2 regions of the Lentzea sp. NPDC092896 genome follow, and region 1 is predicted to be linked to the other one. Evidence: riboswitches for the same ligand, from Rfam matches in the RefSeq annotation. Region 1 holds a riboswitch; the other holds the start of a gene.
The links. Region 1 has a riboswitch for glycine ahead of gcvP (aminomethyl-transferring glycine dehydrogenase). Riboswitches for the same ligand answer to the same signal wherever they lie in the genome.
Positions count from the first base shown of each region.

Region 2: linked by a shared signal. The riboswitch ahead of gcvT (glycine cleavage system aminomethyltransferase GcvT) and the one ahead of gcvP (aminomethyl-transferring glycine dehydrogenase) in region 1 are both predicted to bind glycine.

Region 1 covers NZ_JBIVPX010000005.1:125,094-131,803, reverse strand. Annotated here, with positions in the region: gene ACIQF0_RS25150 (class I SAM-dependent methyltransferase) at 1-362, shown strand, start outside; gene ACIQF0_RS25145 (hypothetical protein) at 375-557, shown strand; gene gcvP (aminomethyl-transferring glycine dehydrogenase) at 603-3,494, opposite strand; glycine riboswitch at 3,544-3,639, opposite strand; glycine riboswitch at 3,643-3,740, opposite strand; gene ACIQF0_RS25135 (Clp protease N-terminal domain-containing protein) at 3,797-4,765, opposite strand; gene ACIQF0_RS25130 (MerR family transcriptional regulator) at 4,853-5,419, opposite strand; gene ACIQF0_RS25125 (bifunctional nuclease family protein) at 5,724-6,197, opposite strand; gene ACIQF0_RS25120 (MerR family transcriptional regulator) at 6,321-6,710, opposite strand, start outside.
Region 2 covers NZ_JBIVPX010000004.1:482,328-489,037, forward strand. Annotated here, with positions in the region: gene ACIQF0_RS23190 (GNAT family N-acetyltransferase) at 1-231, opposite strand, end outside; gene ACIQF0_RS23195 (acyl-CoA dehydrogenase family protein) at 338-1,474, shown strand; gene ACIQF0_RS23200 (CaiB/BaiF CoA transferase family protein) at 1,471-2,595, shown strand; gene ACIQF0_RS23205 (hypothetical protein) at 2,932-3,111, shown strand; gene ACIQF0_RS23210 (transcriptional regulator) at 3,276-3,767, shown strand; gene ACIQF0_RS23215 (hypothetical protein) at 4,037-4,405, shown strand; gene ACIQF0_RS23220 (DUF3817 domain-containing protein) at 4,420-4,722, shown strand; glycine riboswitch at 4,768-4,858, shown strand; glycine riboswitch at 4,859-4,950, shown strand; gene gcvT (glycine cleavage system aminomethyltransferase GcvT) at 5,047-6,141, shown strand; gene glyA (serine hydroxymethyltransferase) at 6,155-6,710, shown strand, end outside.

The DNA.
Region 1 (6,710 bases):
CCCGGCGCAACCACCCCGGGCTGCGGTTCGAGGTGGGGTCGATGACCGAGCCGCTCGGCGAGCCGGTCGGCGGGATCATCGCCTGGTGGTCGCTGATCCACGTGCCGGACGAGCTCGTCCCCGTCGTCCTCGGGCACTTCCACCAAGCGTTGCGGCCGGACGGGTTGCTGCAGCTGGGTTTCCACGTCGGCGACGAGACGCGGCTCAAGACGCAGGGCTACGGCGGGCATCCGATGCGCGTGCACGTTCATCTGCGCAGGCCCGAGCGGGTGGCGGAATGGCTGCGGGAAGCCGGGTTCACCGTGGAGGCGCAGTGGTTGCTCGGCGACGACGGCGCGGTCCTGTTCGCACGGCGTGGGTGAGACCATTTGCGCGTGTCAGAAGAACAGACGTGTCAGCGGTGTGGTGAGACGGTCGAGCTGGAACGGGAAGACTTCGAGCTGTTCGAGCGGATGCATCCCGACTGCTTCCACTTCGCGTTCGAGCACGACGTGAACAAGCCCGGCATCAGCGCCGACGAGAACTGCGGCGACGAGGCCTGCCCGGTCGGAGCGTAGAAAAACGGGCGCACCCCCGAGTGCGCCCGTTTCACCAGCCCCAGATCAGCTGCTGTAAGCCTCGAGCGGCGGGCAGGAGCAGACCAGGTTGCGGTCGCCCTTCGCGCCGTCGATGCGGCGGACGGGCGGCCAGATCTTCGGAGCACCGGTACCGGCCGGGTACACGGCCTCCTCGCGGGTGTACGGGTGGTTCCACTCGCCGACGGTCACGCAGGCCGCGGTGTGCGGGGCGTTGCGCAGCGGGTTGTCCTCGACGGGCCAGTCGCCGGCGCCGACGCGGTCGATCTCGTGCTTGATGGCGATCATGGCGTCGATGAACCTGTCGATCTCGGCCAGGTCCTCGGACTCGGTCGGCTCGACCATCAGGGTGCCGGCGACCGGGAACGACATGGTCGGGGCGTGCAGGCCGTAGTCGGCGAGACGCTTGGCCACGTCGTCCACCGTCACGCCGGTGGCCTTGGTGATCGGGCGCAGGTCGAGGATGCACTCGTGGGCCACGAAGCCGCCCTCGCCGGTGTAGAGGACCGGGTAGTGCTCGTCCAGGCGCCGTGCGACGTAGTTGGCGGCCGCCACGGCGGTCAGGGTGGCGCGGCGCAGGCCGTCGCCGCCCATCATGCGCACGTACGCCCACGAGATCGGCAGGATCGACGCGGAACCCCACGGGGCGCCGGAGATCGGGCCGACACCGGTGGCCGGTCCCGCGGTCGGCTGCAGCGGGTGGTTCGGCAGGAACGGGGCGAGGTGGGACTTCACGCCGATCGGGCCGACGCCGGGGCCACCGCCGCCGTGCGGGATGCAGAACGTCTTGTGCAGGTTCAGGTGCGAGACGTCCGAACCGAACTTGCCGTAGCGGGCCAGGCCGATCAACGCGTTGAGGTTCGCGCCGTCGACGTACACCTGGCCGCCCGCGTCGTGGACCAGGCCGCAGACCTCGCGAACGGTGTCCTCGTACACGCCGTGCGTCGACGGGTAGGTGATCATGATCGCGGCGAGGTCGCCGGCGTGCTCGGCGACCGTCTGACGCAGGTGGCCCATGTCGATGTTGCCCTTGTCGTCGCACTTCACGACGACGACGCGCATGCCGGCCATGACGGCGGACGCGGCGTTGGTGCCGTGCGCGGACGACGGGATCAGGCAGACGTCGCGGTCGGCGTTGCCGTTGGCGCGGTGGTAGGCGCGGATCGCCAGCAGACCGGCGAACTCACCCTGCGAACCGGCGTTGGGCTGCAACGACACCGCGTCGTAGCCGGTGACCTCGGCGAGCCACTCCTCCAGGTCGGACACGATCTTCAGCAGACCGGCGGCGTCCTCGGCGGGCGCGAACGGGTGCAGCGTCGAGAACTCCGGCCACGTGATGGACTCCATCTCCGCGGTGGCGTTCAGCTTCATCGTGCACGAGCCCAGCGGGATCATGCTGCGGTCCAGCGCGACGTCCTTGTCGGACAGCGCGCGCAGGTAGCGCAGCAGCGCGGTCTCGGAGCGGTGCGCGTGGAAGACCGGGTGCGTCAGGTAGTCCGAGGTGCGGCGCAGGTCGCCCGGGATGCCGTCGGCGGTGTCGGCGTCGATCGCGTCCACATCGGACCCGGTGACACCGAAGGCGTTCCACACGGCGACGATGTGCGCACGCGTGGTCTTCTCGTCGCAAGCGATTGCCACGACGTCGTCGTCGACCTCGCGGAGGTTGATGCCGGCCTCACGCGCCTTCTCGACGACAGCGGCGGCCTGGCCCTCGACGCGGACCTGGACGGTGTCGAAGAACTCGCCGTGCACGACGTCGAGCCCGGCCTCGCACAGGCCCGTGGCGAGCACGGTGGCCAGGCGGTGCACGCGGGTCGCGATCGACCGCAGGCCCTCGGGACCGTGGTAGACGGCGTACATGGACGCGATCACGGCCAGAAGAACCTGCGCGGTGCAGATGTTCGACGTGGCCTTCTCACGGCGGATGTGCTGCTCACGCGTCTGCAGCGCGAGGCGGTAGGCCAGCGAGCCGTCGGAGTCGACGGAGACACCGACCAGGCGGCCGGGCAGCTGACGCTCCAGGCCGGACCGGACGGCCATGTAGCCGGCGTGCGGGCCACCGAAGCCGATCGGCACGCCGAAGCGCTGCGTGGTGCCGACGACGACGTCCGCGCCGATCTCGCCCGGCGCGCGCAGCAGCGTCAGCGCCAGCAGGTCGGCGACGACGACGGCCTGCGCACCGGCGGCGTGGATCTCCTCGATCAACGCGGCCTGGTCGCGCACGACACCTGAGGCGCCGGGGTAGGACAGCAGCACGCCGTAGAAGTCGCCGCCCAGGCCCAGGCCCTCGATGCCCTGCGACAGGTCGGCGACGACGATCTCGATGCCCAGCGGCTCGGCGCGCGTCTCGATGACGGCCAGCGTCTGCGGCAGCGTGTCGGCGTCGATGACGAACTTGTTCGACTTGGACTTGCCCGCGCGGCGCACCAGCGTCATCGCCTCGGCGGCGGCGGTCGACTCGTCCAGCATGGACGCGTTCGCGGTCGGCAGGCCGGTCAGGTCGCCGACCATGGTCTGGAAGTTCAGCAGCGCCTCGAGACGGCCCTGCGAGATCTCCGGCTGGTACGGCGTGTACGCGGTGTACCAGGCGGGCGACTCGAGCACGTTGCGCAGGATCACGCCCGGCGTCACGGTGTCGTAGTAGCCGAGGCCGATCATCTGCGTCATCGGGCGGTTCTGCGAGGCGAGCTCACGCAGTTCGGCCAGCGCCTCGGTCTCGGTGGCCGGGGCGGGCAGGTCCAGCACGAGATCGCGCTCGTGGATCGACGAAGGCACCGCGTGCTGCGCCAGCTCCTCGAGCGACCCGACGCCGATGACGTCGAGGATGCGCGCGAGTTCGGCGGGGCGCGGACCGACGTGGCGGTCGGCGAACGGGGTGCCGTGCTCGAGAGCTGCGAGCGGAATGCGGTCCTGCGTCATCAAACGCCTCCGGGGGGCTGCGGGCACACGTGTCCTGGTGCCCTCCCCGCTCTGTCCGTACCCCGAAGGGCGCCTGAGAGGTTCACCCACCGGTAAGGATGGGCTTTCACCGTCGGCGGGATCCCTAGAGATCCACTTTCCAGAGGCGTCTCACTCGGCGGTCCTGGATGCCTGAGAGGTTCCCGGGGAGGGACTTGCTCCTTCGGCGCCGGGCTCTTCGATCCCGGTCTCTCCCGCCTGAGTTCAGCGACTACCCGAGAAGAATACCCGCAGGCAGTCCACCTAGTCGCTAGGGACGCGACCTACATCTCAGTGCCAAGACCGGCGAGCGCTCCCGCGACGGGGTCCGCCGGGTCGTCGCGCACCGCCACGAGGAGGTGCCGGGTGCCCACGACCGCGTCTCCGCGCCGGGCCGCGACGAGCTTCGCCCGTTCCATCGCACGCACGACCGGACCGCCGCCGGGCAACGCGGCCGGATCCACTCCTGCCTCGCGCAACGCCGCCGCCCCGCCCGACTCGAACTCCGGCTTCAGCTTCCTGCCCGCCACCGTCAACTGGCGGTCGACCGTCAGCACCGCCTCCACCAGGTCTCGAGACGACACTTCACGCCTCGCGGCCACGGCCAGCCGTCCGGCCTCGTTGCGCACGACGGTCAGCACCGGCCCTCCCAGCCCCTGGCCGCGCGCGACCCAGCGCACCAGCCAGCGCACGTACCCGCCGCCGGACTCCCCTTCCAACGCTCCCGCCTTGCGCAGCAACCGCACGGCGGGCGCTTCCTCGACCTCCGCGTGGGTCCGCGCGGCATCCGCTCGCACAGCGGCGGCCATCGCGTCGACGTCCGCTCCGCGCAGCACGAACAGGTCGGCGGCACGTCCGGAACCCTGCTCCAGCAACGCGAGGGAGAGGTGGGTCGTGGTCAGCACGCCGTCGCCGGCCTGGGCGGCCGCCGCGAGCAGACACTCCTCCAGCGCACGGCTGACGGGCGGCACGGTCTCGATGACCAGGCGGTCGCAGGCGACGTTCAGCAACGCCGTGACGTCCGGATGAGCCTCGGGAACGACGCCACCGTCGTCGTCGGCCCAGTGCTCTGCCCCTCGCGCCATCGCCTGGGCGCGCAGCGACTTCACGCCGAGCTTGCGGCCGGGTCCGATGGTGTCGATCAGCGAGATCAGCAGGTTCTCGGTGCCGAGGAAGCCGAACTCCAGCCGAAGCGCGCGCTGCGCCGCCGCTTCCAGCACCTTCACGACCTGGTAGGAGGGGGTGATCGTCATGCGGGGAACGCTAGGGACCGATGGGGTCTGGTCGCTGCCGCCGACCGGCCATCCCACGGCGCCAGTCGGCCACGTTTCCGAAACCGGTCAGCCGGTGGCGCGCTCGCGACGCCGGCGGGTCAGCTCGTCCTCGGTCATCGGGGCGATCTCGACGCCGTCCGCACGTTCGGCCGGGAACTCGTGGATCGTGCCGGAGATCTCGCGCATCGCACCGCTGACCGCGATGCCGAACACGCCCTGACCGCCCTGCAGCAGATCGACGACCTCTTCCGGCGAGGTGCACTCGTAGACGGTGGTGCCGTCGGAGAACAGCGTGATGCGCGCCAGGTCCTGCACGCCGCGGCGGCGCAGGTGGTCGACCGCGACCCTGATGTTCTGCAAGGAGACACCGGTGTCCAGCAGCCGCTTCACGACCTTGAGCACCAGGATGTCCTTGAAGGAGTACAGCCTCTGGCTCCCGGAGCCGTGCGCCATCCTTATCGTCGGCGCGACCAGCCCGGTCCTTGCCCAGTAGTCGAGCTGCCGGTACGTGATCCCCGCGATCTGACACGCCGCGGGTCCTCGGTAACCGACGAGCTCGTCCGGCAGCGAGGAGTCCGGGAACAGTTCACCCTGCAGCCCGGATTCGGCCCTCAAGGGCGCTTCCTCGACCACGCCTGCCTCCCCTCGGAACGGCCACGAAACTCATGACCGTCAAGCCGCTACGTCAGCTCGCGCGAACCAGCGACGTCCACTCGAGTTCGACGGTAGGACCGGTCCGAGGGCAGGTCAACGCGACGCGCGGGGAGAGGCGACCCTCAACCTCAAGTGGAGAGTCATGCCGTCACCCGAAACGGGACGTTCAGGTGACGTTTAGTGATCGTTTAGCGATTAAAACGACCGTAAGTAGTCCGATCGAGGGACATCCAAACGAACTGACTCACGGTCCATACAAGACGGAGTGCGACACCCGGAAAACTCAGGTGTCCGCGCCCCTGAAGTCCTCCGGGGAGACGGAGTCGAGGAACTCGCGGAACTTCTCCACCTCGTCCTCCTGCTCGTCCGGGATGATGAGGCCCGCCTCGGCCAGGACGGACTCCTCGGCGTGGATGGGCACGCCGACGCGCAACGCCAGCGCCACCGAGTCGGACGGCCGCGCGGACACCCGCACGTCGCCGTCGAACACGAGCTCGGCGAAGAAGGTGCCCTCCTGCAGGTCGGTGATCCGCACCTGTTCGAGGTTGCGTCCCAGTGCCCCGATGACGTCCTTGAGGAGGTCGTGCGTGAGCGGACGGGCAGGACGGACACCCTGTTGTTCGAGTGCGATCGCCGTGGCCTCCACAGAGCCGATCCAGATCGGCAGGTACCGCTCACCCTCGGTTTCACGGAGCAGGAGGATCGGCTGGTTCTGGGGCAGCTCCACCCGGACGCCCACGACGCGCATCTCACTCATCGGGTCTCGCCTCCCTCTGACTCGTTGGGGAGTACCCGGTTCGCTCCGAGCATCCCCCGGCGTATGCGTTCGACGCTACCCGCCAAGCGGGCCGTGTGCTCAATTGTTGCGGGCAGAAAGTGATCAAGATGATTGCCGCAAGCCCGCTCTCACCAACAACGTGTGCAACGAGGTGAACAGGTCAGCCAATTCCCGAACCGTCTCGGGATCTGAGAAAGACTTCAGCACGACCACCTCGTGGTCCGCTGCCGCGCGAACCGCGCGCAGGTGTTCGCGCTCGACGCCGAGCCCGGTCATCGTCCGGATCGTGCGGAGCGCGGTGATGTCCTCGGTGGTGAACCGGCCGCCGGGGCCGGGGCGCAGCAGACCGTCGCGTTCCAGCTGGGACAGTTGCTCGGCGGTGAAACCGGTCTGGGACAGCAGATCGATCCGCGACAGCGACGTGGCGTCCTCGGGGACGGAGTCGAGCTGCTCGCGGATCACTTTGAGCGGCAGGTACCTGTCCCGTTGTGC
Region 2 (6,710 bases), on a different contig from region 1:
GTAGAGGTAGAGCCCCTCCGGCTGCGCGGTGGCGGCGACCAGGGCGACGGGACGGCCGTCGAGCACGACGAGCTTCAGGCCCTCGGCCGCGCGGTCACGCCACTCGTTCTCGGTGTACGCCTGCTCGCGCGCCAGGGTGGAGCCGAACTCCTCGGGGTCGCTGGCCAGCGCGTCCAGGCGGACGTCACGCCAGAGCTCCCACTCGTCCGGCATGACCTGGTGGATCTGCATACGAGGCAGTCTGGACGACCGGGGTGGGAATTTCGCTCAGTTTTCCGAGCCCGTGCAGGCGCGGCGGTCATGGCGTGGATCACCGCCCGGTGGTTTCGTGGACCGCATGGCAGAGCGTCGATCGCGGTGGATGGACAGCGACCTGGACCAGTTGCGCCAGCTCGCCCGCACGTTCATGGAGAAGGAGGTCGCGCCGCACCAGGAACGCTTCGCCGAGCAGAAGCAGGTCGATCGCGACCTGTGGCGCAAGGCCGGTGAGCTCGGGCTGCTGTGCATCAGCATCCCCGAGGAGTACGGCGGCGGTGGCGGCACGTTCGCCCATGAGGCCGTGTTGCTGGAGGAGCAGGCACGGGCCGGCGACAGCTCGTGGGGCAACAGCGTGCACAGCGGCATCGTGGCGCACTACCTCAACTCCTACGGCTCCGAGGAGCAGAAGCAGCGCTGGCTGCCCAAGCTCGCGTCCGGTGAGTACGTCGGCGCGATCGCGATGACCGAACCCGGTGCTGGCTCCGACCTGCAGGGCATCCGGACGAAGGCCATCAGGGACGGCGACGAGTACGTCATCAACGGCTCGAAGACGTTCATCACCAACGGCGTGCACGCCGACCTGGTCATCGTCGTCGCCAAGACCGACCCGGCCCAGGGCGCGCAGGGCATCTCGCTGCTCGTCGTGGAGAACGACATCCGGCGCGGCCGCGTGCTCGACAAGGTCGGCATGAAGGGCCAGGACACCGCCGAGCTGTTCTTCGACGACGTCCGAGTGCCGGTCTCCCACCTCCTGGGCGACCAGGAGGGCCTCGGGTTCGTCCAGTTGATGCACCAGTTGCCGCAGGAACGCCTGATCATCGGCGTCTGCTGCATCGCGGGCATCGAGGCCGCCGTGGACGTCACGCTGAAGTACGTGAAGGACCGCAAGGCGTTCGGCAAGGAGCTGATCAAGTTCCAGAACACCCGGTTCAAGCTCGCCGAGTGCGCCACCGAGGCGGCCGTGACCAGGGCCTTCATCGACGAGTGCATCGAGAAGCACCTGAAGGGCGAACTGGACGTGCCGACCGCGGCGATGGCGAAGTGGTGGGCCAGCGACCGGTTGAGCAAGGTCGTCGACGAGTGCGTGCAGCTGTTCGGCGGCTACGGCTACATGAACGAGTACCCGATCGCACGGGCCTGGTCCGACGCCCGCGTGCAGCGGATCTACGGCGGGACGAACGAGATCATGAAGGAAATCATCGCGAGGTCCCTGTGAGCGGGCCTCTCGCCGGACTTCGCGTCATCGAGCTCGCCGGCCTCGCGCCCGCGCCGTTCGGTGCGATGGTGCTGGCCGACCTCGGTGCCGACGTGATCCAGGTGCACAAGCCGGGGAGCGTGCAGACGATCCCCGGCGACTTCCTCGGCCGCAACCGGCGCTCGATCGCCGTCGACACGCGCAAGCCGGAGGGTGCCGAGCTCGTTCTCGGACTGGTCGAGCGCTCGGACGTGCTGATCGAGGGCTTCCGGCCGGGCGTGACCGAACGGCTGGGCATCGGCCCCGCGCAGTGCCTGGCCCGCAACCCGCGCCTTGTATATGGACGCATGACCGGCTGGGGCCAGGACGGGCCGCTCGCCGACCGCGCCGGCCACGACATCAACTACATCGCCGTCGCGGGTGCGCTGGAGCCGCTGGGACGAGCAGGAGGGCCGCCGTCGTTCCCCATCAACCTCCTGGGCGACTTCGGCGGCGGAGGGTTGCTGCTGGCGCTGGGCGTGCTCGCCGCACTGTATGAACGGGAGCGCTCCGGACGTGGCCAGGTCGTGGACACCGCGATGGTCGACGGGGCGGCGTTGCTGACGACGTTCCTGCACGGGATGCGGTCCGCCGGCATGTGGTCGGGCGGGCGCGGCGAGAACATGCTCGACGGTGGAGTGCCGTTCTACGACGTCTACGAGGCCGCCGACGGGCGGTACGTGGCTGTGGGCGCGCTGGAGGAGAAGTTCTACGCCGACCTGGTGCGCGTGCTGGGCCTGGAGGACGCGCCCTCGCGCAACGATCCGGCGAACTGGCCTGAGCTGCGGGAGCGCATCGCGGCGGCGGTGAAGACCCGGCCGCGGGACGAGTGGGCGGACCTGGCGCGGGACACGGACGCGTGCCTGGCTCCGGTGCTGACTCCTGCCGAGGCGGCGCATCACCCGTACAACGCAGCCCGCGACACTTTCGTGGACGTGTCGGGCTCGCCGCACCCGGCCCCGGCGCCCCGGTTCGACCGCACTCCCGCGGCGGTTCCCACGGCTCCTGTTTCGCCCGGAACGAACACCGGGGAAGTGCTTGCCGACATGGGTGTGGCGGCCGACCGAATTATGGAACTGCGGCGGTCTGGAGTAATTGGATAATGGTCGGACGCGCATTAATAGCGCCACGAAGGCGTGACGGTGCGTGATGGGGTGAGTTCGGCATCCGGGTGAGCCCCGGTGCAACAGTCTCTCTTCCAAGCTGTGGGATGCGAGGGAGTCCGTGTTCACCTCGTGCCCAGGACATCGGCGCTGTTGAGGCCCCTCTTTAGCCGCCATTCGGGTGACATTGGCCGTCACGCAGGCGTGCGTCCCAGGTAGATCCTGGGACGAGTTGGGCGTGGTCGTTGTTCATCGCAAGGGTGAATGAGGGACCATGACGGGTGACACGGGCGGTCCGCCGCCTGACCGGTGAACCACACGGACGGAGAGGTACCTGTGAACCTCAAGAAGGTGCTAGTGCTGGCGGGCGTCGCGCTGGTGCTGTTCCTCCTGATCACCCAGCCCGAGCAGTCCGCCTCGGCGGTGCAGCAGGTTCTCGGCTGGCTTCGTCAGGGCGCGGAGTCGATCATCACCTTCATCAGGAGCCTCTTCGGCACGGCCACCCCGCTCAGCTAGTGACGTTGGGTGATCTTCGGCCGTCTGCGTTGAGCCGGATGGGTGGAATGAGGCCAATCACGCACTGGTAACGGGTGTTCTGGGGATTCAGGGTCTGGCGATTGTCAGACCTACCGAATACCTTCCGCTGCAATGGCCGATCCCCGACCGACGAGGAGGCACATATGGTCGAGGACTCCGGGGTCCACGAGCTGTTGCAGCAGTGGGCGGCTGAACGGTCTGATGACGCAGAGATGCAGGAGGTGAACCGGATCAAGAACGCGTGGCTCGCGGAGGCTCCCCCCTCGGCGCCAGGCATCCCCGTGCAGCGGGGAGGCAGGAGTGGGTCGCGTGGCTTGGTCAAGGTCGACTCGGCGGATCCGGCCTACGTGGCCGCGATGCGCAAGCGGGCGCCGGAGGCACCCGAGGCACTGCTCGCCGCCGCGGCGAGCTACTGGCAGCTGGTGGGCGACGTCGCCGAGGCCGAGCAGTGGTGGGACGCGGGCATCAGCCCGTTGGACCAGCGCGCGCTCGACTACCGCGCGGCCGGCCTGTCTCCTGCCGATCTCGGGAGGCGCCTGGGACCGATGACGGTTCTCCAGCACCTTCGTCGTGGCTCCGCCGCGGCCTGGTGCGTTGCTCGTCTGCAGAGGCAGCGCCGGGACGGCGTGGCGTAGGTGGACCGGGCTGTCGGAGGCGGCAGCCCTGCATCCATTCGTTGAACGGGCACGCGCGCTCGTGCGGGGCGCGCTCGCCAACGTTCGTTCGCCGTGTTTCCGCTGAGGGCCGAGGCCCTCACACCCCACGGGGCGGTCTCCTTCCGGAGACCCACCCAAGTCAGTGGCGTCGCATGCTCGCGGAGCGCGCTCGCCGGAGCTGACTCGGAGTGTTTTCGCCGGGGGCGGTCCCCGGACCCCCGGAAGGACTCCCAAGTAGTGTGGAGGTCGTGCGCGGCCTCCTTACTCCCCAACGTGTGCTGATCGCGTTCGCCTGTCTGGCGGCGCTGGTCGCCTGTTGCGGACTCGCCTGGTGGCAGTGGCAGCGCTTCGAGTCCGCCAGCGGCACGTTCCAGAACCTCGGGTACGTGCTGCAGTGGCCGCTCTTCGGCCTCTTCCCCCTGTTCATGGTGTGGCGGTTCCGTCGGCTGGCACGTCAGCGCCGTGACGAGGATCCGGTTGCGCCTGCTCCGGAGCCGATGGCTACCGTTGTCGCCGTCAAACCCGCGCCTGTCGAGCAGTTCGACGACGAAGAAGACGCGGAGCTCGCGGCCTACAACCGCATGCTCGCGAACCTCAACGCGCGGGACGGTCGTTGAGCGAAGGCGGGCAGATGAAGGGTGCGTTGACCCGGTTCAGGGTCATGGCTTACGTGGTCGGAGTCTTCCTGCTGCTCCTGGTCGTGGCCATGGTGCTCAAGTACGCCGCGGACATGGGTGGCGCGATGAAGGTCGTCGGCCCGATCCACGGCTTCCTCTACGCCATCTACCTGGTGATTTCCGTCGACCTGGCGCTGAAGCTGCGCTGGTCGATCAAGGGCACCCTGCTGGTGCTGCTCGCGGGCACGGTCCCGTTCCTGTCCTTCTGGGCGGAGCGCAAGGTGGTCGAGAAGACGGCGCAGGGCGTGCCGCTGTGACGTTTGGCCTGCTAGCGTCTGGGGCTACCAACTGAACACGGCCGTCGATGTCGCGCGGAAGAGACCCCTCCAGCAGGGGCGCCGAAGGAGCAATCCCTCCCCGGAATCTCTCAGGCACAGGTACCGCGCGACGAAGGCAACTCTGGAAAGCAGGCTGCTCGGCAGCCTCGCCCACGGTGCAAGCCACTTCGGTGGTGAAGCTCTCAGGCTCATGACAGAGGGGGAGGCTCGCTCTAGTGAGGAGTCTCCGATGGATCGTGTCATTCTTCTGATGCCTCAGCCGGCCGCGTCCGGCTCTTCGGCGCACCCTGGAGGAGCGTTCTGATGTCCCGCCTCACGCCTCTGAACGCCGAGCACGAGCAGCTCGGCGCGATGTTCACCGACTTCGCGGGCTGGCGGATGCCGCTGCGCTACTCGTCCGAACTCGCCGAGCACCACGCCGTGCGCACCACCGCGGGCCTGTTCGACCTCACGCACATGGGTGAGATCGTCCTGACCGGACCGCAGGCGGGCGAGGCCCTCGACTACGCGCTGGTCGGGCACATCTCCGCGCTGGCCGTCGGCAAGGCCCGCTACACGATGATCACCCAGGCCGACGGCGGCGTGCTCGACGACCTGATCGTGTACCGCCTGGGCGACCAGGAGTTCATGGTCGTCGCGAACGCCTCCAACGCCGCCGTCGTGGCTGAGGCACTGGTCGAGCGCGCAGCCGGGTTCGACACGGTCGTCACCGACAAGTCGACCGACTACGCGTTGATCGCGATCCAGGGCCCGAAGTCCGTCGAGATCCTGTCCGGCCTGACCGAGACGGATCTGGCGTCGGTCAAGTACTACGCCTCGTACCCTTCCACCGTGGCCGGAGTCGACGCGTTGCTCGCGCGCACGGGTTACACGGGCGAGGAGGGCTTCGAGCTCTTCGTCGCACCCGCCGACGCGCCGGCCGTCTGGGCCGCGCTGCTGTCCGCGGGCGAGGCGCACGAGCTCAAGCCGTGCGGGCTCGGCTGCCGCGACACGTTGCGCCTCGAAGCCGGAATGCCCTTGTACGGCAACGAGCTCACGACGTCGCTGACGCCGTACAACGCGAACCTGGGCCGTGTCGTGAAGCTCGACAAGCCGGGCGACTTCGTGGGCCGCGACGCGCTGGCCAAGGTCGCCGAGTCCGGGGTGGACTCGGTCCTGGTCGGACTGAAGACCCCTGAACGCCGTGCCCCCCGCCACGGTTACGCGGTGCTCAACGGCGACGAGGTCGTGGGCGAGGTGACGTCGGGCGCGCTGTCCCCGACCCTCGGCTACTCCGTCGCCATGGCCTACGTGTCGCGGGCCAGTGCCGAGCCCGGCACCCCACTGCTGGTCGACGTCCGCGGCAAGAAGCAGCCGGTCGAGGTCGTCGCACTTCCGTTCTACAAGCGCGCCAAGTAGGGAGATTCTCCAGATGTCCGACCAGTTCAACGCTTCCCTCGCGGAGTACGACCCCGAGGTCGCCGAAGCCGTTGCGGCCGAGTTGGCGCGCCAGCAGGGCACTCTCGAGATGATCGCCTCGGAGAACTTCACGCCCGTGTCGGTGTTGCAGGCCCAGGGCTCCGTCCTCACGAACAAGTACGCCGAGGGCTACCCCGGCCGTCGCTACTACGGCGGCTGCGAGCACGTGGACGTCGTCGAGCGGCTCGCCATCGAGCGCATCAAGTCGCTCTTCGGCGCGGGCTTCGCGAACGTCCAGCCGCACTCGGGCGCGCAGGCCAACGCGGCCGCGATGTTCGCGCTGCTCCAGCCCGGCGACACGATCCTGGGACTGGACCTCGCGCACGGCGGCCACCTGACGCACGGCATGCGCATCAACTTCTCCGGCAAGCTCTACAACGTCGTGCCGTACCACGTCGCGGACTCGGACGGCCGCGTCGACATGGCCGAGGTCGAGCGCCTGGCCCAGGAGCACCGCCCGAAGTTGATCGTGGCCGGCTGGTCCGCCTACCCGCGCCAGCTGGACTTCG